DNA from 2 places in the Pseudoalteromonas sp. Z9A6 genome. Region 2 is predicted to be linked to the other one. Evidence: predicted binding sites of a transcription regulator. Region 2 holds the regulator's gene; the other holds the start of a gene.
The links. The regulator LexA, encoded in region 2, represses DNA repair genes until DNA is damaged. The targets are predictions, from matches to a motif close to TACTGTATNNNNATACAGTA.

Region 1: a site for LexA is predicted at 9,939-9,958, ahead of dinB (DNA polymerase IV). Genes of this name have one in related genera too.

What each region holds. Positions count from the first base shown of each region.
Region 1 covers NZ_WTKZ01000013.1:38,287-50,878, reverse strand. Annotated here, with positions in the region: gene GQR53_RS07445 (HDOD domain-containing protein) at 1-589, opposite strand, end outside; gene GQR53_RS07440 (Zn-dependent hydrolase) at 886-2,586, shown strand; gene GQR53_RS07435 (HIT family protein) at 2,628-3,032, opposite strand; gene GQR53_RS07430 (S9 family peptidase) at 3,144-5,369, shown strand; gene GQR53_RS07425 (methyl-accepting chemotaxis protein) at 5,513-7,150, shown strand; gene GQR53_RS07420 (leucyl aminopeptidase family protein) at 7,224-8,744, opposite strand; gene dinB (DNA polymerase IV) at 8,874-9,926, opposite strand; gene GQR53_RS07410 (hypothetical protein) at 10,267-10,443, opposite strand; gene GQR53_RS07405 (thioesterase family protein) at 10,605-11,033, shown strand; gene GQR53_RS07400 (aldo/keto reductase) at 11,052-12,104, shown strand; gene GQR53_RS07395 (ABC transporter substrate-binding protein) at 12,222-12,592, shown strand, end outside.
Region 2 covers NZ_WTKZ01000065.1:447-13,038, reverse strand. Annotated here, with positions in the region: gene GQR53_RS17755 (COX15/CtaA family protein) at 1-761, opposite strand, end outside; gene GQR53_RS17750 (hypothetical protein) at 790-1,284, opposite strand; gene GQR53_RS17745 (SURF1 family protein) at 1,274-2,014, opposite strand; gene GQR53_RS22680 (DUF2909 family protein) at 2,029-2,337, shown strand; gene GQR53_RS17735 (cytochrome c oxidase subunit 3) at 2,240-3,115, opposite strand; gene GQR53_RS17730 (cytochrome c oxidase assembly protein) at 3,151-3,681, opposite strand; gene ctaD (cytochrome c oxidase subunit I) at 3,681-5,273, opposite strand; gene coxB (cytochrome c oxidase subunit II) at 5,273-6,415, opposite strand; gene lexA (transcriptional repressor LexA) at 6,899-7,516, opposite strand; gene GQR53_RS17710 (PaaI family thioesterase) at 7,684-8,124, shown strand; gene GQR53_RS17705 (hypothetical protein) at 8,125-8,505, opposite strand; gene GQR53_RS17700 (hypothetical protein) at 8,819-9,544, shown strand; gene GQR53_RS17695 (chaperone modulator CbpM) at 9,607-9,927, opposite strand; gene GQR53_RS17690 (DnaJ C-terminal domain-containing protein) at 9,927-10,895, opposite strand; gene GQR53_RS17685 (endonuclease) at 11,127-11,780, shown strand; partial or broken gene GQR53_RS17680 (S41 family peptidase) at 11,888-12,592, shown strand, end outside.

The DNA of each region.
Region 1 (12,592 bases), on a different contig from region 2:
GCATAATAGATGAGCCAATTTTTCCACTCAGCTTTTGAATTGCGTGCGCTAAAAAGCTTGGGTTGGCAAATACCTCTGGGTGGCGCTCAGCTTCGGTTAAAATTGGTAATACACCAATATTATAAACAAGTGCGGCGAGTGTAATAGAATCGCGGTTTAGTGACGTGTGCTTACTATTTTTTAAATAAAATTCCATGAGTGATATTGAATGGCTAGCAACAGTTAATGTTTTTTGCCATGCCTTACCCATGTAGCCTTTAATTAGCTCATTATTTGATACAAATAATTGTTCCATAGCCATAGCTGTAGCAATGTTTTTAATTTGACGTAATCCAATACGAGTCACTGCTTGTTGTAAATTAGATACTTTTACAGAACGTCCCATAATCGCACTATTAGCTACTTTTATCATACGAGCTGAAAGCGCTGGATCTTGTGAGATTACATCTGACATTTGGATTAAATTCACATCTGGGTTATCTGCAGCTTGGCGAACCTTAATCGCTACTTCAGGTAGCGTTGGTAAAACCAACGTATCGTTATTTATTCTATCGACTAGAATCGTTAATAAAGCGTTTTCTGTAGACATAAAGCTGCCATCCTTTTGTGTTCAGCCTGTAAAGTAACTGCAAACTCAGGCAGTTAATTTTCGTATTAGTAATATAATTAGTATTGTCTAACTTACCGATAAAGTTAAGAAAATTATAGAAGTTTATTTTTATTTATAATGCTTTACCGCTCATGCTTGCCTTACAACGCCAAATACTTGCTATTTACCATTTAGTTTTGCTTTAATGCACTCACAATAAGGAAGCGTTTGTACATACTTAATATTTTAACTAAAGCAGTACAAATTATTAAACTTACTTTTTAACAGGCAATATAATGATCTTAAATAAAATTAGCCAAGCAATTATGCTCTCTGGTGTTGTTTTTCTTAGCGCATGTTCTGAACAAGCGCCGTCTTCTACCGACAACACAGCCGTAGAGCTTGCTCAAAAAAGCAGTGCACAGTCAGGCCCTAAGCTTATTAATGTAGATAAACAACGTTTAGATATTTACACCGACTTTAGCTTACAAAGTGATTTATCGCACTTAAGCGATAATCAACGAGCAATGGTTGCAAAGCTTATTGACGCTTCAAAAATAATGGATGAGTTATTTTGGAAGCAAGCATTTGGTGAAAATAAAGATGCTTTTTTAGCAAAACTAAACGATGGAAAAGTACGTAAATTTGCTGATATTAACTATGGTCCATGGGATCGTTTAAATGGTGATGAAGCATTTTTATCCAGCTATAAAGAAAAACCTCTTGGCGCACAGTTTTACCCTGCTGATATAACCAAAGAAGAGTTAAACAATGCAGACGTTGAAGACAAAACAGGGCTTTATTCTGTAATTAAGCGTGATGAGCAAGGTAAGCTTTACAGCGTACCTTATTCAAAGGAATACGCTGATGAGCTTGCAAAAGCCGCTGATATTTTACGTGAAGCAAGCAAACTTGCTGACGATAAAGAATTTGCTAACTATCTAAACTTGCGTGCCGATGCTCTACAAAAAGATGACTTCCAAGTATCTGACTTTGCTTGGATGGATATGAAAAATAACCCAGTAGATGTGGTTATTGGTCCAATTGAAACTTATGAAGATCAATTATTTGGTTACCGCGCAGCTTATGAATCTTACGTACTTATTAAAGATTTAAAATGGAGCGAACGCTTAGCTAAATTTGCAGCATTTTTACCTGAGCTTCAAAAAGGCTTACCTGTAGATGCTAAGTACAAACAAGAAGTACCAGGCTCTGACGCCGACCTAAATGCATATGATGTTGTTTACTACGCTGGGCATTCAAACGCGGGTAGTAAAACAATTGCAATTAACTTACCAAACGATGAGCAAGTACAGCTCGAAAAAGGAACTCGTCGTCTGCAACTTAAAAACGCAATGCGTGCTAAATTTGATAAAATTTTAGTGCCAATTTCAGAGCAGTTAATTGTACCAGAGCAGCGTAAACACATTACTTTTGATGCATTTTTTGCCAATACGATGTTCCATGAAGTGGCTCACGGTTTAGGTATTAAAAATACAATTACTGGTAAAGGTACTGTTCGTCAATCCTTACAAGAACACGCAAGTGCCCTTGAAGAAGGTAAAGCCGATATTTTAGGTCTATACATGATTGAACAGTTACTTAAAAAAGGCGAAATTACTGAAGGCACTATTGAAGATTATTACACGACCTTCATGGCAGGTATATTCCGCTCAGTTCGTTTTGGCGCATCAAGCGCGCATGGTAAAGCAAATATGATCCGCTTTAACTTTTTTGCTCAAGCAGGTGCTTTTTCTAAAAATGAAGAAGGCTTATACCGCGTTAATATGGAAAAAATGAGCATTGCAATGGCTAAGCTTTCTCGCTTAATTTTAACCTTACAAGGTGATGGCGATTACGAAAAAGTAGATCAACTAATTGCAACGCATGGCGACATTAAAGAAGAACTTGCTAAAGACTTAGAAAAACTAAGCAAAGCTAATATCCCTGTAGATGTAACATTTAAGCAAGGTAAGGAAATACTAGGGCTTAAATAAGTTTAGTTAAACTTAGTTAAACCCTAAAAAAGCGTTGCAGCTTATAACTGCAGCGCTTTTTTTAGCTCTGTGATTTGTAGATCTGTATAAGGCACTGCTGGGTGCTTACCCCAAATTGGCGCAGGCCATGCAGCATCACTCGTAAAACGCGCAATATGATGAATATGCAATTGCGGCACCATATTCCCTAAAGCCGCTATGTTTAATTTATCTGGTTTAAATACATCCATTAATAATTTACTTAGCTTGGCTGACTCTTTTAAATAAACAATTTGATCATCCTCAGATAAATCAATTATCTCTTTTAAGTTAGCCTGCCTAGGCACTAATACAAACCACGGATACAAGCTGTCGTTCAGTAAAAGCACTTTACACAGTGGCCAATCGGCAAGTTCTATACAGTCGCGTTTAAGTTCTGGCGCTAGTTTAAATTCAGGGTGAGTCATTGCTATGTCCTACTTTGTCTTTGATAATCGCCACTTTATAGCATTTAGTTGCAGTTGCACACGCTTGGCTTTACCATCAAAGCAATATTTATAATAAGCTAAGGCAACCTTGTGCTAAAAAAAATAAAACACCTCTCACTAGCTATACCGTTAATGGTTGGCGCTATTAGTGTTCAAGCAAAACCTTTATCGCTGGAGCGTATTTTTGACGATCCGAGCCTTTCTGGTAAATCGCCTGTACAACTTAAATTTTCGCCTGATGGCAGCCGTGTAACTTACCTACAAGGCAAAAGCGATGACTACAACCGCTACGATTTATGGGAGTACAATCTAAAAGATAACACCAACCGTGTGCTAGTTGATTCGGCAAAGTTATTTTCAGGCCCAGAAAACCTATCAGATGAAGAAAAAGCACGCCGCGAACGCCAACGTATTTTTGGTAAAGGCATACTTGAATACAAATGGTCTAAAGATAGCAAAGCACTTTTATTCCCACTCAATGGTGACCTTTATTATTACGATTTAGCCTCAGCTAAAAGTAAAAAACTAACCGACACTGAAGCATTTGAAACCGATGCACGCTTTTCACCTAAAGGTAACTACGTATCGTTTATTCGAGAGCAAAACCTTTATGCTTTAGAGCTTGAATCAGGTAAAGAGATTCAGCTTAGTAAAGATGGCGGCGGCGTAATTAAAAACGGCATGGCCGAATTTGTTGCTCAAGAAGAAATGAGCCGTATGACAGGTTACTGGTGGTCAGGTGATGAAACTAAAATTGCCTATACCCGCGTTGACGAAACCCCTGTAAAAGAAGCTATCCGTAACGAAATTTACGCTGACGAAGTTAAATTATTTAACCAGCGCTACCCGTTTACAGGTACCGATAACGTTAAAATTCAACTTGGTGTGGTTAAGCTAAACGACCAAAAAGTAGATTGGATTGATTTAGGTAAAGATGAAGACATTTACATTGCGCGCGCTAAATGGCTAAAAGACGGCAATACACTGTCGTACCAATGGCAAAATCGCTCGCAACATAAATTAGAACTGCGTTTTTATAACAGCGAAACTAAAGCCCAAAAAGTAGCACTGACCGAAAATAGCAAAACGTGGATTAACCTACATTTTGATCTTGAGTTTTTAAAAGACAAAAAACATTTTGTATGGGCATCTGAGCGAGACGGCTTTAAACATTTATATCTGTATCGCACAAACGGTCAACTTGTACGTCAAATCACCTCTGGTGATTGGGCTGTTGATAGCTTAAAAGGTATTGATGAGAAAAAAGGCATTGTTTACTTTGCCGGTCGAAAAGATACACCGCTTGAAAGCCATTTATACAGCGCGCCTTTATTTAAAAAAGGCGATGCCAAACGTATTACCGAAAAAGGTCAGTACCACAATGTTGTGCTAGCAAAAGACAATAAAACCTTTATCGATAATAGCTCGTCTGATAATAAACCAAACTCAGCAGCACTTCGTAAAGTAAACGGCGAATTCATTACCTGGCTTGAAGAAAATAAGCTTGATAGTAACCATCCGCTTACTCCTTATTTAAGCGACTTAGCAAAACCAGAATACGGCACAATTAAAGCCGATGATGGCCAAGTTATGCATTACCGTTTATTTAAGCCTAGCACCATTGCTGATGGCAAAAAGCACCCTGTTATTGTTAACGTATACGGCGGCCCGCATGCTCAGCGAGTAACGAATAGCTGGCGCAGTAAAAACTTGTACTTTCAGTACATGGCGCAACAAGGTTACGTAATTTTTCAACTGGATAACCGTGGTTCGTACAACCGTGGTAAAAAGTTTGAAGATGCTATTTATAAACATTTAGGTGTGGTTGAAGTTGCCGATCAAATTAAAGGCGTAGAGTTTTTACGTACACTGGATTACGTTGACCCACAACGCATCGGTGTTTATGGCCACAGTTACGGCGGTTACATGGCGCTTATGACTATGTTTAAAGCGGGCGATTACTTTCAAGCCGGCGTATCAGGTGCTCCAGTAACCGATTGGGCTCTATATGATACGCATTACACAGAGCGTTATTTAGGTCACCCCGATACAAATGCTAAAGGCTATGAAGACAGCGCAGTATTTCCATATGCAGATGGCTTAAAAGGCCCATTAATGATTTACCATGGAATGGCTGACGATAACGTATTGTTTACGCATTCAACTAAATTATTTAAACAACTACAAGATAACGAAAAACAGTTTGAAATGATGACCTACCCAGGCTCTAAGCACAGCCTACGTGGTAAACAAGTGCAAACGCACTTGCATCAAACAATTACAAATTTCTTTAATCGTCATTTTGATGTTAAATAGTTAAACAAGTTTAAAAAGTAGACTAAAGGCTGATTGATAAATCAGCCTTTTTTTTGCATTAATGGTTGTTAAGCCTAGATTAAACTCTCTTTTTAGCTACGCTTATTCAATGCGCAAAAGCGCCAATTTTTAAGGATGAATGTATGCCTAGTTTACGTAGCTTTAGTATATTTCAACGTTTCTCACTGTTAATAGCCATTGTAGTGCTTGGGCTTATAGTGCTGAGCATATCCAGCCTAACTAACCAATATAATGCCCTTAAAAACGAGCAGTACCTTAAAACACAAAATGTAGTAGAAACTGCTCACAGCATCATTGAGCACTTTCATGACCTTGAACAAAATAACTCACTCACCCAGCAGCAAGCTAAAACGCAAGCTCTTGAAACAATAAAAGCACTGCGCTATGACAGTACTAATTATTTTTGGATAAATGATTATCAGCCTACAATGATAATGCATCCGATTAAACCTGCCCTCGATAATAAAGATTTAAGTAATAATAAAGATCCCGATGGCAAAGCGCTCTTTGTAGAAATGGCTAATATAGTTAAGCGTGATGGTGAAGGGTTTATACCTTATAAGTGGCCAAAGCCAGGTAAAGACCAACCTGTAGAGAAAGTTGCTTTTGTTAAAGGGTTTAGTCAATGGCAATGGATTATTGGCTCGGGTGTATACCTTGATTCAATTGACGAGGCATTTAGCCAACAACGTAACCTAATTATAGTCAGTGCAATAATTATGATTATTGCTGTTATTTTGCTTAGTTACTTTATAGGTAAAAGTATTTTAATACCTACTCGCTTAGCAGCCGATATGATGAAGGACATTTCACAAGGCGAAGGCGACTTAACCCGTACATTAAATGAATCCGGTAACGATGAAATATCTGAACTATCGCGCTCATTTAATTTGTTTGTTTTAAAAATACGAGAGTCACTTGCTCATGTAGCACAAAGCGCAAACAGCGTAAGCAAGCATGCACAAATCGTTGACGAATCAAGTAAAACAAGCCACTCATTTATAGAGCTTCAAAACGATAGTTCAACCCAAGTTGCAGCTGCCATGGAGCAAATGACTCACCAAATACACGATGTGAGCCGTAACGCTGAAGCCGCAGAGCAAGCAGCTAAGGATGCAGCACAAAACGCATCAACGGGTAAAAATGTGGTTGCGCAAACAATTACAGCAATAGAAACACTCTCAAGCAACATTGAAACAGTCAGCCGTGTAACTGCTGATTTGGCCAACGAGAGTCATAATATAGGCTCGGTACTTGATGTAATAAGAAGTATATCGGAACAAACAAACTTACTGGCATTAAACGCCGCCATTGAGGCAGCTCGCGCAGGAGAGCACGGCCGAGGATTTGCAGTTGTTGCAGATGAAGTAAGAACATTGGCAAGCCGTACAGGGCAAAGTACTGACGAAATTCAAACCATGATCACTAAACTACAAGAAGGTGCAAAAGCAGCAGTAGAAGCAGTTAAATCAAGCCAAGCACTTTCGCTTTCTACCGTAGAACAGGCGTCGTCTGCCAATACTTCACTTAATGAAATAGAACGACTTGTTTCAATTATTACCGAAATGAACAGCCAAATTGCACGTGCCACAGAGCAACAAACTCAAGCCGCTGATGAAGTTAATTTACGTATTAACGAGCTATCACACTCAACAGAGCAGTCACTTAATAATACTAAACAGCTTACAAATGCCAGCGATAACCTTAAACAAAGTAGCCAAGGGCTTTCGAGCGTAGTTAATCGCTTTAAATTAGATTGATAGCGATACCGTTACCATGAAACGCAACAGCCCTGAATTAACAGGGCTTTTTTATTGCATGAAAGTTTTTAGCTTACATACAGTAACGTGCAAACAAGCTCGTTACTGATGCGGCAGTTGGCTTACCGTGCTGCCAATCACCACCTTCAACACCGCTTCCTGCAATGTCCATATGAACATAAGGTAGTGGCTGAACCGAATCGTTACCGTGTTTATCAAGCCCACCAACAATAGCCATAAATGCCATTGGGAACTGATGACCACGAGCGGTAACAGCCGATGCCGCGTTATTGCTAGATAAAACATCGTCAGCTAGTGTGCGTGGTTTAATAAAGTCGTAGTCTTCACGGCGTGAACGCGATACTTCAGCGCCATCGGCCCATAAGTCACCCAAATCAGCTATTTGACGTGAAACACCAGCGCTACGAGCTGGACCATTTTCAACATACGCACCGTAAGGACCCATTGCACGAGCTGCATGACCCGTTAATGTAGCTACAGTAAATAACGTTGGATTAACCTCTGTTTTAGCTAAATCTTTCATTTCGCTAAGCAGGTCGCCCATTGCTAAGCGCCCTTCTGCATCGGTATTACCAATACGTACACGAACACCTTCACGGCTAGTAATAATTTCATCTGGCACAAAACAATCCGAGCCAATAGAGTTACGAACAACAGCTAAGTACGATACCACTTTAACGCCTTTAGGCTGATAATCCGCAACGGCTTTCATAAAGCCAGCAACAGAAGCTGCGCCGCCTTTATCACGGCTCATGCCTGCCATATAACCGCCTACTTTTAAATCTGCACCGCCTGTATCGTATACAAGCCCCTTACCTACAAACATAAGTGTGCGAGTAATTTCGCCCTCTGGTACATATTCAAGCTTAACAACACGTGGGTGATGGCGCTCAACTGCATACGATGCGCGAGCAACTGTACTCAGCATTGGGTAGTTTTTATCAATAGCTGCAATATCGTCAATTACGTCAACCGCAATGTTTGAGCCTTTAAATAAATCAACACAGTAATCTGCAAAGCGTGGTGGAGCCATACGCTCAGGTTCAGTACCACACAGGTCACGCGCTGCATATTGGCCTGCTGCAATTGCATTAACAGCTTTAATCGTTTGCTCGCTTGCGCCAACTAAACCAATCTGTGTAATAGGTTCAATGCTTTCACCGTGATATTCACGCGCTTCTAATGGCTGCCATAAGGCTTGGCAAGCGCCTAAATAAGCAACTTCTAAAGCATGCTGATAACGGCTATCGCCATTTAAATTTGGTAAAAATAATGCAGGGTTAACACTGCCCGACGCTTTTGCTTCGTTAATTGCTAATTTAGCAGCATCAAAATAACGACGCACGTCGTCGTAATCTCTATTTAACGGACCGGTTGGCGCAAGTACAACGCGCTTGTTTTCAATTACTAATAAAGTAACTTGCTTACCGATGCGAGAATCTACGTTTGCTTGAGCTAAAATAGCATCACGTAATGAGTTATTTGGTAACTGAGAAAAGTCATTACTAATAATAATAAGCGCATCATGAGATGTGCATTCAAAGCTTGCACTAACCGCTTGAGGGTATGCCATAAATAAGGTCCTGTTAGAAAACATAAGCCCCTATTATCGTCGATTTATATATTGAAGACCAGCAAGGAGCGATGAGCTAATCACATAACCTATCAATAAATGGCAACTTGGAGTTACAGGCTTTACAGCTTAATCGAGAATACTAAGTTGGAAGTTTTGTTCTGGCTCGTTTTTAATCCCAACGCCTATGCCAAGTAATCTTACAGGCTGTTGTAGCCCTCGCTGGTAGGCCTTAGTAAGTAGTTGAACAAATATTTCTATATTTAGCTCGTGATATACCTGATCGGCTGAGGTCACTACAAAATTTGCAAACTTCACCTTAACACTCAATTTATTAATACGATTTTGTAACTGCTGTTTATTAAGCCTTAAAACTAATTCCTCTAACAACCTTGGCAGCTCATCTAAGCACTCCTGTAAACTCGTTTTGTTGTACTCGTAGGTATGTTCAACACTCAGCGATTTTCTTATGCGATCTGTGGATACTTTACCAACATACTCACCTGCACATTTTTGATAAAGCGACACACCAAAATTACCCACATGTTGCTGCATCCAGTTAATGCCTTTTTCACGTACATCCTTGCCGGTATATAAGCCTTTTAAATTTAGCTTTTCGAGCGTTACTTTGCCCACTCCTGGAATTTTCCCCAGCGGTAATTGCGCTAAAAAGTCATCAACCTCATCAGGCAAAACGACAAATTGACCATTCGGTTTATTTTCGTCACTGGCTATTTTAGCAATAAATTTAATCGGTGCAATACCAGCTGATGCAGTGAGCCCTGTAGCATTGTAAATATCGGCTCTTATTTGCTGTGCAATAAGTGTGGCACTGCCTTTACAAGCGGTGCTGTCTGTTACATCTAGATAGGCTTCGTCTAAAGAAAGAGGTTCAATTAAGTCTGTGTAGCGTCTAAATACTTCACGTATTTGGTTTGAAGCTTCTTTGTATACAGCCATGCGCCCTGGGACAATAACTAAATCGGGGCATAATTGTTTAGCATGATAGTTCGACATAGCCGATCGTACGCCATACTCTCTAGCTATATAGTTAGCGGTTGAGAGCACGCCTCGTCGGCTATTGCCTCCAATAGCAAGCGGTACACATGCAAGTTTTGGATTATCTCGCATTTCTACTGCTGCATAAAAGCAATCCATATCTATGTGAATAAACTTCTTCATCACCACAACAATAACTGGTTATTTATACAGTCATTATTATAGAATCAAATGTGATAAGCAAGCCTAGGGCCTGTTTATCTTTCGAGGTTAAATTTGCAGCAGTATATTTGGTATTTAGGCAAGGCAGAGCCTATGTAGTGTGGTTATTCCCCATAAATAGGCGATAACGTAGCACAAATGCCAAACATACGCTGCCCGAAGGGTTCTGCCTAGGGGCAATTTACTCTTTGTTGCTCGGCTTTTACTTAGCCCACTAGGTCACAAACCTCGCGCCGCGATTAAATAGCCCCTAGATTGAACAAATTTTAATCCTGAAAGGTCAACAGGCCCTAGTTAGCGATTAAAAAAAGCGCTTATTACCTTCTTGCTCTTTATAACCACGTAGCCAATACATAACCTCAAATAAAAATCCTGCCAACATTAAAATGATAGCGCCAGATTCATTCCCCATCGCGTAACAGGTAAAAGAGGCTATAAAAACCAAACAAGCTAAGGCCCAATTAATTATATTCTGCATATTTTTACCTTTGTGTGTTTTTGTGTGTCTGTGTAATTTAACTGTAGACCTAAAATTAAACAGGTACAATCATCTTATAAAAAAACATGCCATTAATTACCTTGAGCTCGTAACACCATGTTGATAATCTAAGTACTTTAAAAATCAAGGGCCAATAAATAATGCAAACGTTTAAAGATCAGCACCCTATTCATACCGATATCACCGTAGCATGGGCTGATATGGATGCGCTACAACACGTAAATAATGTAGTGTATTTACGTTACTTTGAAATAGCCCGGATCGACTTTTTAAATAAAATAAATCTGTTCGACACAATAAGCCCAAACGGTGTGGGCCCAGTAATCAGCGAAAATAGCGTTCGCTATAAACGCCCAGTAACTTTTCCCGACACACTCACTGTAGGCGTTACAATTACAGATCTTAAAACAGATCGCTTTACCATGAACTACACCGTTTACAGCCATGCACAAAAAGCAATAACGACTACGGGTGCATCTAAAGTTGTAATGTTTGATTTTACTACAGGGCAAAAAGCCCCAATCTCCGAGCCTCTTTTATCGGCTTTAATCAGCCATGCTCAAAACTAATTTAGTTAAGGAATTTTTATGCAATACAACCCACTAGGTAGCAGTGGCGTAAACGTATCTCGAGTGTGCCTAGGGAGTATGACTTGGGGTAAACAAAATACTCAAAGCGACGCTGATGAACAAATAGCCTACGCGCTCGAGCAAGGCGTAAACTTTATTGATACAGCCGAAATGTATGCTGTGCCTCCTTCGCCAGAGACCTATGGTAAAACCGAGGAAATTATTGGCAATTGGCTATCGCGTAATCAGCAAAAGCGCAGCGAAGTGGTACTAGCTACAAAAATTGCAGGCAATGGATTATCGTGGGTACGTGATGGCGGCAATATTACTCGCCAAACAGTAATAGAAGTCGTAGATGATTCACTTAAGCGACTTCAAACAGACTACATTGATTTATATCAACTACATTGGCCAAACCGCTCTACCCCTCACTTTGGCAGACAATGGCCCGGCACTCTTAAATTTACCGACGTAAATACACAAGAGCAACAAGCTAGTATGCTTGATATTCTAGAAGGCCTTAATGAATGTGTTAAAGCAGGTAAAATTAAGCACTGCGGTTTATCTGACGATACGCCATGGGGTATAAGCCAGTTCTTAAGTTTGGCCAAAGAGCATAACTTACCGCGTATGGTATCTATTCAAAATGAGTTTAGCTTAGCGCACGCTAAAGACTGGCCGTATTTAATAGAACAATGTGTACACGAAGATATTGCCTACTTACCGTGGTCGCCTTTAGCAGCCGGTTTATTAACGGGTAAATACCTAAACGGTGCTCGCCCTGAAGGCTCTCGTTGGACCTTCATGCAGCGTAACGGTATTTTTAGAGATACACCCAATGCAGAGCAAGCCACTAAGCAGTATGTTGAGCTGGCTCATGCAAACAATATTACTCCAGCACAACTAGCCTTAGCATGGTGTAACCAAGTAGATGGCGTAACTTCTTCAATTATCGGGGCAACATCTATAGCTCAATTAAAGGAAGATATAGACGCATTTAGCATAACGCTAAACGACGAAATTCTTAGTGATATTAACACCATATTTAGAAACCATCCGATGCCTTATTAAGCATGTATGAGTTAAAAGCAGCCTTGAATGAGGTTGCTTTTAAACTAAAATATTTGACCCTACTACAACCAACACTATACTTTTATTAAGTTTTCTTAATTCAACGAACACTTATCAATGCTGAAAAACGGATACTATGCATTTTGCTTATTAATTGTATTCAACGCGCACGCCGTTGAGCAAAAAGTACAACCTCTAGAAGAGATTATTTGGCTGCAAAGTTACACGCCCCCTTTTCATATAGCTAAAAGTGAAAGCGCACCACAAGGCGGTATTTGCGACAACCTAACCGAGCAACTCATCAGAACCATAACTGATGTAAAACATACCCGCTTAATTGTTCCTCAGCAGCGTATAAATAAATATTTAAATGAAGGAAAAAATGTATGTTTTCCGTGTGTTATTTATAAAAAAAATAATAACCAACAACTTAACTACTCAAATCCAACAACGGTATATCCCCCATTTTCAATTATCACGACTAAAGA
Region 2 (12,592 bases):
CAAGTAACCAGTGCCCAAATGCGGTGTAATAAATGAATAGACATACGCGCTTGCTGCGATAACACACCAAATTCATAATTACTGTGCTCAAGTGGTAATTGAAATACGCTACTCAATGAAAACGGTTGTGCGTAATTACACAATGGCAAACCACTACAATGAGGAGCGGCGTAATTTGCAGCCAGCCAACCACCAAGTGCAATTTGGATAATCAATACACTGAGCGCTACTAAACTTAAACCAAAATAGCGTTTTGCGCCGCTATCACCACCCATAATAGGTTTTGCGGTTAGCCGTAAATATAAAAGCGTTATAAGTGACAAAATACTAAAGCCACCTAATAAGTGCCCCATTACAATAAGCGGCTGAAGGTTCATGGTTACTGTCCACATACCAAGGGCAGCCTGAAACACCACGAGTAGAAGTAAAGCCAAAGGCAATTTAACTGGCGTAGTTGGATATTGGCGCTTTAAAAAAGCCAACACAAATAAACCTAAAATAAGTAAGCCTAAAGCACCTGCAAAGTAGCGATGAATCATTTCTTTCCACGCTTTTGCGGTTTCGAACATCATATCGGGGTAGCTTTGAGTTGCTAAGGCTATGTCAGCCTCATGCTTAGGTACCGTTAAAAAGCCATAACAACCAGGCCAATCGGGGCACCCTAATCCTGCATCACTTAAGCGGGTGTACGCACCTAAAGCAACTACAATCAAAGCGAGTAATCCTGTTATTAATACTAAGTTTTTATAATTTTTATACATCAGATACTCCAACTTAAGCTCAACTTAATTAGCTAGAACGAGAATAGTTAAGTAATTTTTTTAGATCTTTTAATAGCCCTTTTTGTACTAAACGGTTTTCTTGTGGCTCGACCTTAAAGGGATATTCAAGTACCACTAACCCCATATGATCAATTAAATATAAACTTGCAGGATTTAAACTCTGTTGTTCGGTAATAATTTTCCATGGTAGATTTTTATTGTCGGGGCTTCCCATTACAGCCATATCAACCTTGCCTTGGTTTTTACCAAGTGCCACATATAAGTTATTAAGTGCATTGAGCTGTTCGCTGCATGGGGTGTTACATTCGTTTGAATAATTAAGCGCGATAGTCCATTGTTTGGGATTATTTTGCGGCCAATTTTTAAGTTTTATTTCTTGGCTTAAAAACTCACCATTATTAGTAATTGCAGTAGGCAACCAATCAAACTTTAATGCGCCATATGCCAAAACTAATGGGATTGCACAGCAACCCACAAACAACAAAAGGGGATTATTTTTCATTATGTGTCCTTTTTTTACTCGCAAAAATAGCCACAACAGCACATGCAATAGCAATTAAAAACCATTGCAAAGCGTAGGCATTATGCTTTTGAGGGCTCATAACAACGGCCTCATAATGAGGTGTTGCAATTTCATCACCAGTACCTTGTCTGTAAGCCATAAAATTAATTAATGATTGCTGGCTTTGGGTGCTCAGCATATTCAAGTCGATAGATTGGATTCTTGTAGGTAAGTCGTTATTTGTAGTTTTATCTTCAAGCGTAAAGCTACTTAAGTTATTTTCTTTTATTTGCGCTTTAAGAATAAAAATACCTGTAGGCAGAGTAACCTTTGGCAGTGTATCTCTAGATATAGGCGCTTTTACCCATCCTAAATTAACTAAAATCACTTTTTCTTCGCTATCGGGCTTTAGTAAAGCAAGTAGGTCGTACCCTACTTGCCCGTTATAAATTTGATTATCTAAAAGCCAATATTGGTTTTGTACAAACCGCCCTTTTAACTCAAGCAATACACCAGTTTTGTTCCAGCTATCAGGCAAGTTAAGTAATTGAGACCAGCTCATCACACCACGAGTCTGTTGCTTAGCTATGGCGGTTAGTTGTTGCTGCTTTTGCTCACCTCGCTCCAACTGCCAAAACCCTAATCGCACACACACAAGTACAACAACCACAACCATACAAAATGTGATTAGTGAGCTAAGCTTTTGTTTGTACCATAAAACTAACTGCATAAAGGGTCAACTCAGTGATTATTAAAATTATTATCGTACTGTTGTTAATATTTATACTTTTTAACTTATTTAGAGCATTGTTTATTATGGTGTCAGGGAAAACAGGGGGACGACCTATGTCTCACTTTTTAGGTCGTCGCGTATTGTTTTCGATCGTTGTTTTAGTTGTTGTTATTGCAGCGCTTAAACTTGGTTTTATTAAAGCAAATAATTCGCCAATAAACGCTACAGCACATATACAAATACAAACAAACACAGCCACACCACATCAACAAAGTGCCAATACCAAGCAGCTGCTTGAAAAGCAAAGTGCTTATCTTTAGTAAAGTGCCCTTTTAATATCCGTAAAAATATTACAAATAAAAGTACGGTTCCTAGCGTTACATGCATACCATGAAAACCAGTCAATAAAAAAAACGTATTACCGTAAATACCCGCATCTAGCGTTAGATTAAGGTCATTATATGCATGCATGTACTCCTCAACTTGCAGCCCTAAAAAGCAAACGCCCAATAAAATAGTAGCGCCTAAAAAAACCTTAAGTGGAGTGCGTTTATTGTTTTCCATCGCTACGTGGGCAAAATGTAAAGTAACTGAGGAAGTAAGCAGTATTAAGGTATTTATAAGTGGTAAGCCTTGCCAGCCCATAGCTTGAGTAGTTTCGCCAGCAGGTGTTGAAACTAGCGGCCAAACGGCTTCAAAAGTAGGCCATAATACCTCGTTAGTCATTGCATTATTGCCTGCACCTCCAAGCCAAGGTACCGACAATACCCGTGCATAAAAAAGCGCACCAAAAAAGGCCATAAAAAACATAACTTCAGAAAAAATAAACCAGCTCATACCTTGTCTAAATGAGCGATCCATTTGTGCTGAGTACAAACCTTGGTCTGATTCACTAATTACATTTTTAAACCAGCTAAACAACATATACACAAGTACAGCAATACCGGCATAAAGCAGATAAACCCCGCTACCACCTTCTTTACCTACACTCATAACAGTCAAGCCCGCCCCTACTGCAATAAAAAACAATGCAACAGCACCTACAATAGGCCACGGGCTTTGCTCTGGTACGTAATAATGCTCATATTCTTGATTCATTTTATTTACTCCTAGTTTCACACTAGTTTAAAAAGCTAGTTATTACTTGCCACCAGCTGTTCACTAATATCAAATACGGTATAAGATAAAGTTAATTCTTCAATATCGCTTGGCAATGCGGTATCAACATAAAAAAGTAATTTAAATTCAAGCTCTTCCCCTGCTTTTAGAGGTTGCTGATCAAAGCAAAAACAGGCTATTTTATGTAAATACTTTGCCGCTTTACCTGGTGAGACTGATGGTACAGCCTGCATTACTTTATCTAGATTGCTGTTATTTTTAGCACTAAACATTACTTCACGCATTGCACCGGGTTTTACCACTACACTGTATTCTTTTGATTTAACTTCAAACGGTGCACCACTTTGTGCGTGAGTAGTAAAGCTAACGCCGACTTCTCGGTTTTGTACTATTTGTGTACTTTGCTCTGCTTGCTCAAGCGAAGGCTTTCCATTAAGCCCTGTTACATCACAAAACACGTCATACAAAGGTACTAAAGCAAAGGCAAAGGCAAACATGCCTATGCAAATAAGTACCAAACGTTTGAGTAGCGGTGCGTGTGTCATTACTTAATAACCGGCGGCGTAGAAAAAGTATGATATGGCGCTGGAGAGTCAACTTCCCACTCAAGGCCTTCTGCCCCTTCCCATACTTTTGCAGGCACTTTATCACCGCCACGCGCGCATTTAATTACCACAGCTACAAACAACAATTGCGATAAACCAAAGGCAAACCCACCAATACTTATGATTGCGTTAAAGTCGGCAAATTGAAGAGCATAATCGGGAATTCGACGCGGCATACCGGCAAGCCCTACAAAATGCATAGGAAAAAACAGTACGTTCACGCTCACCAGCGATAGCCAAAAATGCCATTTAGCCAATGTGATATTAAACATATTGCCCGTCCACTTAGGCAGCCAATAATAAGCACCTGCCATTATCGAAAATACAGCCCCTGTTACTAATACATAATGAAAGTGCGCCACTACAAAATAAGTATCGTGATATTGAAAATCAGCAGGTGTAATTGCCAGCATCAATCCCGAAAAACCACCCAAGGTAAACAGCACAATAAACGCAATACTAAAAAGCATTGGCACTTCAAAAGTTATTGAGCCTTTCCACATTGTGGCAACCCAATTAAATACTTTTACTCCTGTAGGTACCGATATAAGCATGGTCGCGTACATAAAAAACAACTCGCCAGCTACCGGCATCCCAGTAGTAAACATATGATGAGCCCATACAATAAAGCTCAATAGTGCTATGGAGGATGTGGCGTATACCATTGAGGCATAGCCAAAAAGTTTTTTACGAGAAAAGGTAGGTACTATTGTAGATATAATGCCAAAGGCAGGAAGAATCATTATGTATACTTCGGGATGACCAAAAAACCAAAAAATGTGTTGGAACATCACCGGGTCGCCACCGCCTGCGGCATCAAAAAAGCTGGTCGCAAAATACTTATCGGTAAGTACCATAGTGACAGCCCCTGCAAGCACTGGCATTACCGCTATTAATAAAAAGGCAGTAATGAACCACGTCCATACAAATAAGGGCAACTTCATCCATGTCATGCCGGGGGCACGTAAGTTCACTATGGTTACAATCACATTGATTGCGCCCATTATTGAGCTAATTCCCATAATATGTACGGCAAATACAAACAATGCAGTATTATCATTACTGTATGTTGTGGACAGTGGTGCATAAAAAGTCCAACCAAATGCAGGACCCCCACCAGGCATAAATAACGATGCCAATAGGATTAAAAACGCAAACGGTAAAATCCAAAAGCTCCAGTTATTCATTCTTGGCAATGCCATATCTGGCGCGCCAATCATAAGTGGTATCATCCAGTTAGCAAGGCCTGTAAAGGCGGGCATAACCGCACCAAACACCATAATTAAACCATGCACTGTGGTCATTTGATTAAAAAAGTGAGGGTCGACCAACTGTAAACCTGGTTGAAATAATTCAGCCCTGATCACCATGGCCATTGCGCCACCAATTAAGAACATGGTCAGCGAAAAAATTAAATATAAACTACCTATATCTTTATGATTAGTTGTGTAAAGCCAGCGTTTAAAACCTTTAGCTGGGTGATGAGCATGATGAGCTTCATTGGCGTTAGGTTGTTCTACTATGCTACTCATTAGTTCGCCTCCACTTTGGCATCAAGTGCTGTCTGTATTTGACTCGGTTGAATAACATCACCCGTATCATTACCCCACGCATTACGTTTATAAGTAATAACCGCAGCTAATTGCTTTATAGATAACTGCTTGGCAAAAGCTTGCATTGCCGTACCGGGTCGTCCATGGATAACTACATCAATGTGATCTTTTATATCGCCAAGCACTATCGGGCTGCCTTTAAGTGCAGGAAATACGCCCGGTAACCCCATGCCAGTAGGTTGATGACATGCAGCACAATTAGCCATATATACTTGTTCGCCTAAAGTCATTAATTCTTCTTTTGGGAGGGTTTTATCAAGTAATGCGGCATCTGCTAATGCTGCTTTTTGTTTAGCCTGCTTTTCATCTGCAAGCCATGTTTTAAAATCAGCCTCAGATTTAGCGACCACCACAACGGGCATAAAGCCATGGTCTTTACCACACAACTCAGCACATTGGCCTCGGTAAGTACCTTCTTCGTTTATGTTCGTCCATGTTTCGTTTATAAAGCCGGGGTTAGCATCTTTTTTAACTGCAAAATCAGGTACCCACCAAGAGTGAATAACATCGTCAGAAGTCATTAAAAATCGTACTTTTTGATTTATTGGCAGTACAAGAGGCTTATCAACCTCAAGTAAGTAGTTAGGATTTTTATCTGCAAGATTCGCGATTTCATCTTGCGGGGTAGATAAAATAGAGTAGAACTCTACATCTTCACCCATATATTCATAATGCCATTTCCATTGCGAACCCGTAATTTTAATAGTGAGATCAGCTTTGCTGGCATCTTCCATTGCAATTAGGGTTTTAGTGGCTGGTACTGCCATAGCAATTAAAATAACAAACGGAATTGCAGTCCAAAGTATTTCTACTTTAGTGCTTTCGTGAAATTGGGCAGGTACAGCCCCTTTAGATTTACGGTGATGAATAAGTGCCCAAAACATAATTGCGAACACTATCACCCCAATCACACAACATATTATAAATATGGTCATGTGCAGCTGATATACATTATTGCTTATATCGGTTACGCCTTTGCGCATATTGTATTGGCTGTTAGCCAAAACTGGGTGCGAAAAAACACATAATATAAGCCACAAGGTAGAGGTCAGTTTACCCATGTGACGGCTCCTTTGATGCTATTGCGAATGCAAAGCGAAGAGGCATACGGCTTAAACGCCAATTCGTTATTTTTATTTTTTTAGCCAATCTTATTTAATATTGATTGGTTTTGCTGCGCCAACAACGAGTTTATGTATATTGTGTGTTCTCAAAACTAAAAAGCTGTGAGTTATTATTAGCTCAGCACATTAACAATTAGCTAAAAAACGAACAACAAGCAAGTTTTAGTATAAAAAACAATCAGGTGATATTGAATAATTAATAAAAAATCGGTAATCAACTGGGCAACAGAAAGTTCAAAATATGAGCAAAACAAAGGGGTTTAACGCATTCGGAGGGGGAAAATATAAGTGCAAAAAAGTTTACAGCTTAAATAGTCAGTGGGCTGTTTACGCCCTATTTTTAGTACAAATTTTAAAACAAAAATGCGTACTAGTTAGTACGCATTTATAAAACTGCTTGTTTAAAAGCTATTTTTAAAGTCACATCCAATCAGCGTTTCTTATAACGCCAACGGCTAAGCCTTCAATATTAAAAGACTCATTCTCAAGATCTACTTCAATAGAGTCAAAATCGTCGTTTTCAGCATGAAGTAATACTTTACGACCCGCTTTCTCAAGACGTTTTACAGTTACGTCTTCGTCTAGGCGGGCAACAACAACTTGTCCGTTTTCAGCGGTTTGAGTACGATGTACAGCAAGTAAATCACCATCCATAATACCAATATCTTTCATGCTCATACCGTTAACGCGTAGTAAAAAATCTGCAGCCGGTTTAAACATTAATGGATCGATTTTGCAGTGACTTTCAACGTGCTCTTGCGCCAAAATAGGTGAACCAGCAGCAACACGCCCTATAAGCGGTAAACCTAATTGTTCTGGCTCTTCTTCTTCAATTAATTGAATACCACGGCTTGCACCTGGTTTCATTTTAATTGCGCCTTTTTTAGCAAGTGCTTTTAAATGTTCTTCAGCAGCATTGGCACTTTTAAAACCTAATGTTTGCGCTATTTCAGCACGTGTAGGAGGCATACCAGTGTCTTTAATAAAAACTTTAATTAGTTCGAGTATTTGAGCTTGGCGGTTCGTTAATGGTCGCATACAACTGGTTTTCCATACAGTATATTTAACTGTGAGTATATACAGTTAAATAAAAATCGCAAATTTAAATTAAGCCTTAAAATAGCTAAAGTAATTTCACTTGTGTACATTTTAGGGATATAACTAAAGCTAAGTTTATAAATGATTAAAAATGCAAAGGAGACATTATGAGTATTTGGTACCAGCCCATCACCTTAGAGCTGTGCAAGCAGTTAGAACAAGGCATTAATGGCCAAGGAACATTAATGAAAACTATGGGGATAGAAGTCACAGAAATTGGCGATGATTATTTGGTTGCCACAATGCCGGCAATTCCTGAGCATCATAACCCAATGGGGATAGTTCACGGCGGTGCTAACGTTGTACTTGCCGAAACAGTTGCCAGCTATGCCGCTAACTTTGTTGTCGATTTTACTAAATTTTACTGTGTAGGGCAGGAGATTAGCGCAAGTCATTTAAAAGCATCTCGCAACGGCACTTTAACAGCAACGGCAAGAGCATTTCATATAGGTAAACGTAGTTCAGTGTGGGAAATAAAAATTACAAATAGCCGCAATGAGCTGTGCTGCGTATCAAAAATGACCGCAGCAGTCGTAGAGCGAAGATAGTTACTTTTCGATTGGGTAAATGGTAATTTCCATACCCGCACCAATCGCAGATATACGCAATAATGTATCTGCATCTAAGGCTTGATTAAAGCACTTAGGAGAAGTCCCTGATTCAAAACCAATATCAAACGTTCTACGTGAACAGCTTAACCATTGCTTTAGCGCGTTACGCGAACACGATTCAATAAGCTCACATATATGGTTTATGGCTTTATCAGGTGTGCTCACCTCACCTGTAGCTTCAATACGCGCTAGTTGACGGTATTCGTCTTTGTCATAATGTAAAATCGTCGCGACTTTTTTCAAGTCCGCCACTAGCAAACTAATATCTTGCTTTGATTCAAGCTCAAGATCTACATTTAAAAATTGAATTTCCGACATCGTTTCGTATTTATCCTCTAATAATTTCATTGCAAACTTTAACGCAGTTTTACCGTTATACCAAATCAACTATGCTCTATTAACCACTTTATATGGATATTTCGCAGCTTTTAAGTATTTTTTAGCATTTAAAGCTAGCTGGATATCAAATATTCAGCTCAATTAAACAGATAAGTCATGTTAGGAATTTAAGTGTAATCTTTTTTATTTTTAAATGATTACAGTAAGCTATAGTTTAAACTGCGACAAAATGTCGCAGTAACTTATCCTATTAATGTAATAAACTAGCCTCTAAAAATAATAAGACTAAAACATGAATAAAAAAATATTTAAACATGCTCGCAAGTTACATAAATGGTTAGGTTATTTATTAGCACTACAAATTTTAGCATGGTTACTAGGTGGTTTAATTATGAGTGCAATCCCTCTTGATAAAGTTTATGGGGAGCATCTTGCAACACGTAATCTTAATAACCCATTTACGCAGGCTGATTATGTTGCCTCCCTTGACGATATTGCCTCTCAGGTGGTTAATCCAACACAAATAATTTTTGAGAACTTCTTAACTACACCACTTATTACTGTCTTTAGTAATAACGAGCAGCAAAGCTTCAATGGCATAACAGGCCGACCATTTGAACCGCCAACTAAAATACAAATTACCGCAAATGCTAAAGCACACTTACTTATTGACGCTCATGTAACAAGCGCTGTACTACTAAAGCTAGGTATGCGAGAAGTAGGATATAAAACCAATGTTTGGCAGGTCCAATTTGACGACACATTTAACACAACACTGTACTTGTCAGAAAATAACGGCAAAGTTGTCACCGTTCGCAGCACACTATGGCGAATTTTCGACTTTTTTTGGATGTTACATATTATGGATTACGATGAGCGAGAGAATTTTAATAATCCACTACTTATTAGCTTTTCAGCAACTAGCGTACTTTTTTGTTTAAGTGGAATATTATTACTTATACAAAATATACGACTAAAACGATTTATCCGAATTAAAAATAAGAATAAATCAAAGTAGTCATATTGGTTTTTGAGAGCTAGCGCCCACTTATCAAAGAGTAAATAAGCCTAGGGCTTATTTTATTCCAAGTGCTTAAATCGACTCAAATGTCGCTTTAACATTTCGTTTTCGAAAATCAACTCATCACGCTCATCCAGCAATTGTAAAACTAAAGCTATTGCCGACCAATCTAACGAAAAGTCATGTTGGATACGGGCCGCTTTTTTAACTAAGGTCACTGCAGATACCGTAAATAGCCACTGCGTAACATGCTTCCCCTCAATTGGAACCGCAATATTATGCTCAACTAACTCATATAAAATTGCTTCGCTAATATCACTGCTCAAACATAGCTCTTTGCTAGTAAGTAAATCGTCTTTTTGTGTCACGATAATTTGCATTATGGCTTGCTCCAGTTATTACGGGGATTAAAGTGAGCTTTTTCGGCTAATTCTTCCCACAGTTTTTTACTGGTATCATCAATAGATGTTGGATTAACAATTTTAAGCACAGCAAATAAGTCACCTTTAGCTTTTTTACTCATTAATCCCTTACCTTTAATACGCAAGCGTTGACCAGACTGACTATTAGAAGGAATAGTTAATTGGATTTTTCCTGTCAACGTAGGTAAATTTAGCTTTGTACCAAGAGCCGCTTCCCATGGTGCAAGAGGGACAACTATATTTAGGTTATGACCCTCAACATCAAATAATGGGTGAGGCACTAAACTAATTTGTAAATACAAGTCGCCATTTTGCCCATTCGCTGACCCTAATCCGCCTTGCCCTTTTAGTCGAATTCGCTCGCCATTTACTGAACCTGCGGGAATTTTCACTTTTAGTGATTTTTTAATTTCAGTGACACGGCCACTGCTGTCTCGCTGCGGTAACATAAACTCAACAGGCTTCACGGTATCAACTAAAGTCTCTTCAAGAAAAATTGGGAACTCTATTTCCACATCTTGTCCTTTTTGCGCGCGAGCGGCGTTACTTCTGCTCTGCCCGGAACGATTGAATCCACCGGCGCCGCCAAACATTGAATTAACAAAATCAGAAAACTCTTGATCGGTTTGAGGATCGCTTTGCTGATAATTACTTTGCGATGAGGCATTGTTACCACCATAATGGCCTTGCTGTTGACGAGCACGATTTTGTTGGTGACGACGTAACTCGTCGTATTTTACACGTTCTTCTTTGTTATGAATGACTTCGTAAGCTTCTGCTATTTCTTTAAACTTATCTTCTGCTTGAGGCTCTTTGCTTACATCTGGGTGATATTTTCTGGCTAACTTTTTATAAGCTACTTTAACCGCTTTATCATCTGCATCAGGCGATATTCCAAGCACTGCATAATAATCAACAAATTTCATTTGCAATCCAAATCCTCATATTGAGTAAGCTTTAAGCATACTCCTTAACGGGTAACCTTGTGTGGTTAAAATACGATAAATAGTGAGAAATAAATGAATAGTGAAAATAACTTTGAGTAAAAAATTAATCAGGCACTTTTTATTAATATAAGCGTAGGCCTTAAGTTAACTTTATCTTTTATCTTCAAGGCTTTAAACTGCCCATTCCTGTAGTTCACATTTGTGATGGATATGACTCGATTTATTCTGGCCTTATTGGCTTGTTGTGTGTGCGTTTCGGTATCTGCCGAACAATTTACCCGTTTTTCAACGGCTAAAAGACATTTAATTAAAACCCTACCTGACAACGCCAAAAGCATTTACTGCGGTTGCGACATTAAAAAAGAAGGCAAAAAACTCGTTCCTGATCCGTCTAACTGTGGTTACATTCCTCGAAATACCCTTACCCGCTCAGGCAAAGTAAATGTGCGAGCACTACGCATTGAGTGGGAGCACATTGTTCCGGCGTGGGAATTTGGTCACCAGCTACAATGCTGGCAAGATGGCGGGCGTAAAAACTGCCGTAAAGTAAGTGCTAAATTTAGAAAAATGGAAGCTGATATAAATAACTTAGCGCCAGCTATTGGCGAAATTAATGCCGATCGCTCTAATTATCGTTTTGGTATGCTTAGCGAAAACGCCACACAATATGGCCGTTGCGAAGTAAAAGTAAACTTTAAGCAACGTGTAGTTGAACCGCCTGTTTATGCACGAAAACGTATAGCTGACACCTACGCTTACATGCAAAAAACATACGGTTTAAAAATCTCTGATAAACAGCAAAAGTTATTTAATGCATGGCAAAAGCAAGCATTCGCAGATACAAGTAGTGCGAGCAAGCTCTAAGCTTTAAGCTTTAACACTCATTTACATAAATCAAAGTTATAAATGTTGAATAAACGAGCGAGTGTTGTAATATTTTAAACAACTTATTTACAAAAAAGCCCTTACCTATGTTTAAAAATAATAAAACCTCGCTTGCCATTTTCACTGCATTTGCGGGCTTTGCTTTGACCGGTTGTGGCGGCGGCGGTAGCGGTATCGACTCAGCCCCTGTAGTTACAACACCTGTTAATAGCAGTCCAACATGGACTGCGGGTGTATTTGAACCCTCTAACGATTTAAAAAACTTTTGCGAAACCCCGCGTACGGGTAACGATCCCTTTAATAACAACGAGCCTTACCCAGATCAAGCCGGTTCTGCCCTTTACGAAAAACTCTGGCTTCGCTCTTGGAGCGACGAAACCTACCTTTGGTATGATGAGATTGCCGATAACGATCCTGAAAGCTTTGCCACAGTAGCCGATTATTTTGCCCAATTAAAAACAGAGCAGCTTACCGACTCAGGGGCAAAAAAAGATAACTTTCATTTTTCAGAACCTACTGAAGATTACTTTCAAGAAGCGCAATCGGGCGTTACTTCTGGTTACGGGATAAATTGGGCGTTTATTGGCGATACAGCCGACCGTATTTTACGCGTCGCTTATCTTGAAGATGATTCACCTGCAAGCCAAATAGGCTTTCAACGTGGTGATACTGTACTTTCAGTTGACGGTGTTAGCATTAATACCAATACAGAGTCGGGTGTAGATACGCTTAACGAAGGCTTATTTAGCCCAACTAACGGCGACTCACATACTATTGTTGTACGCAGTAAC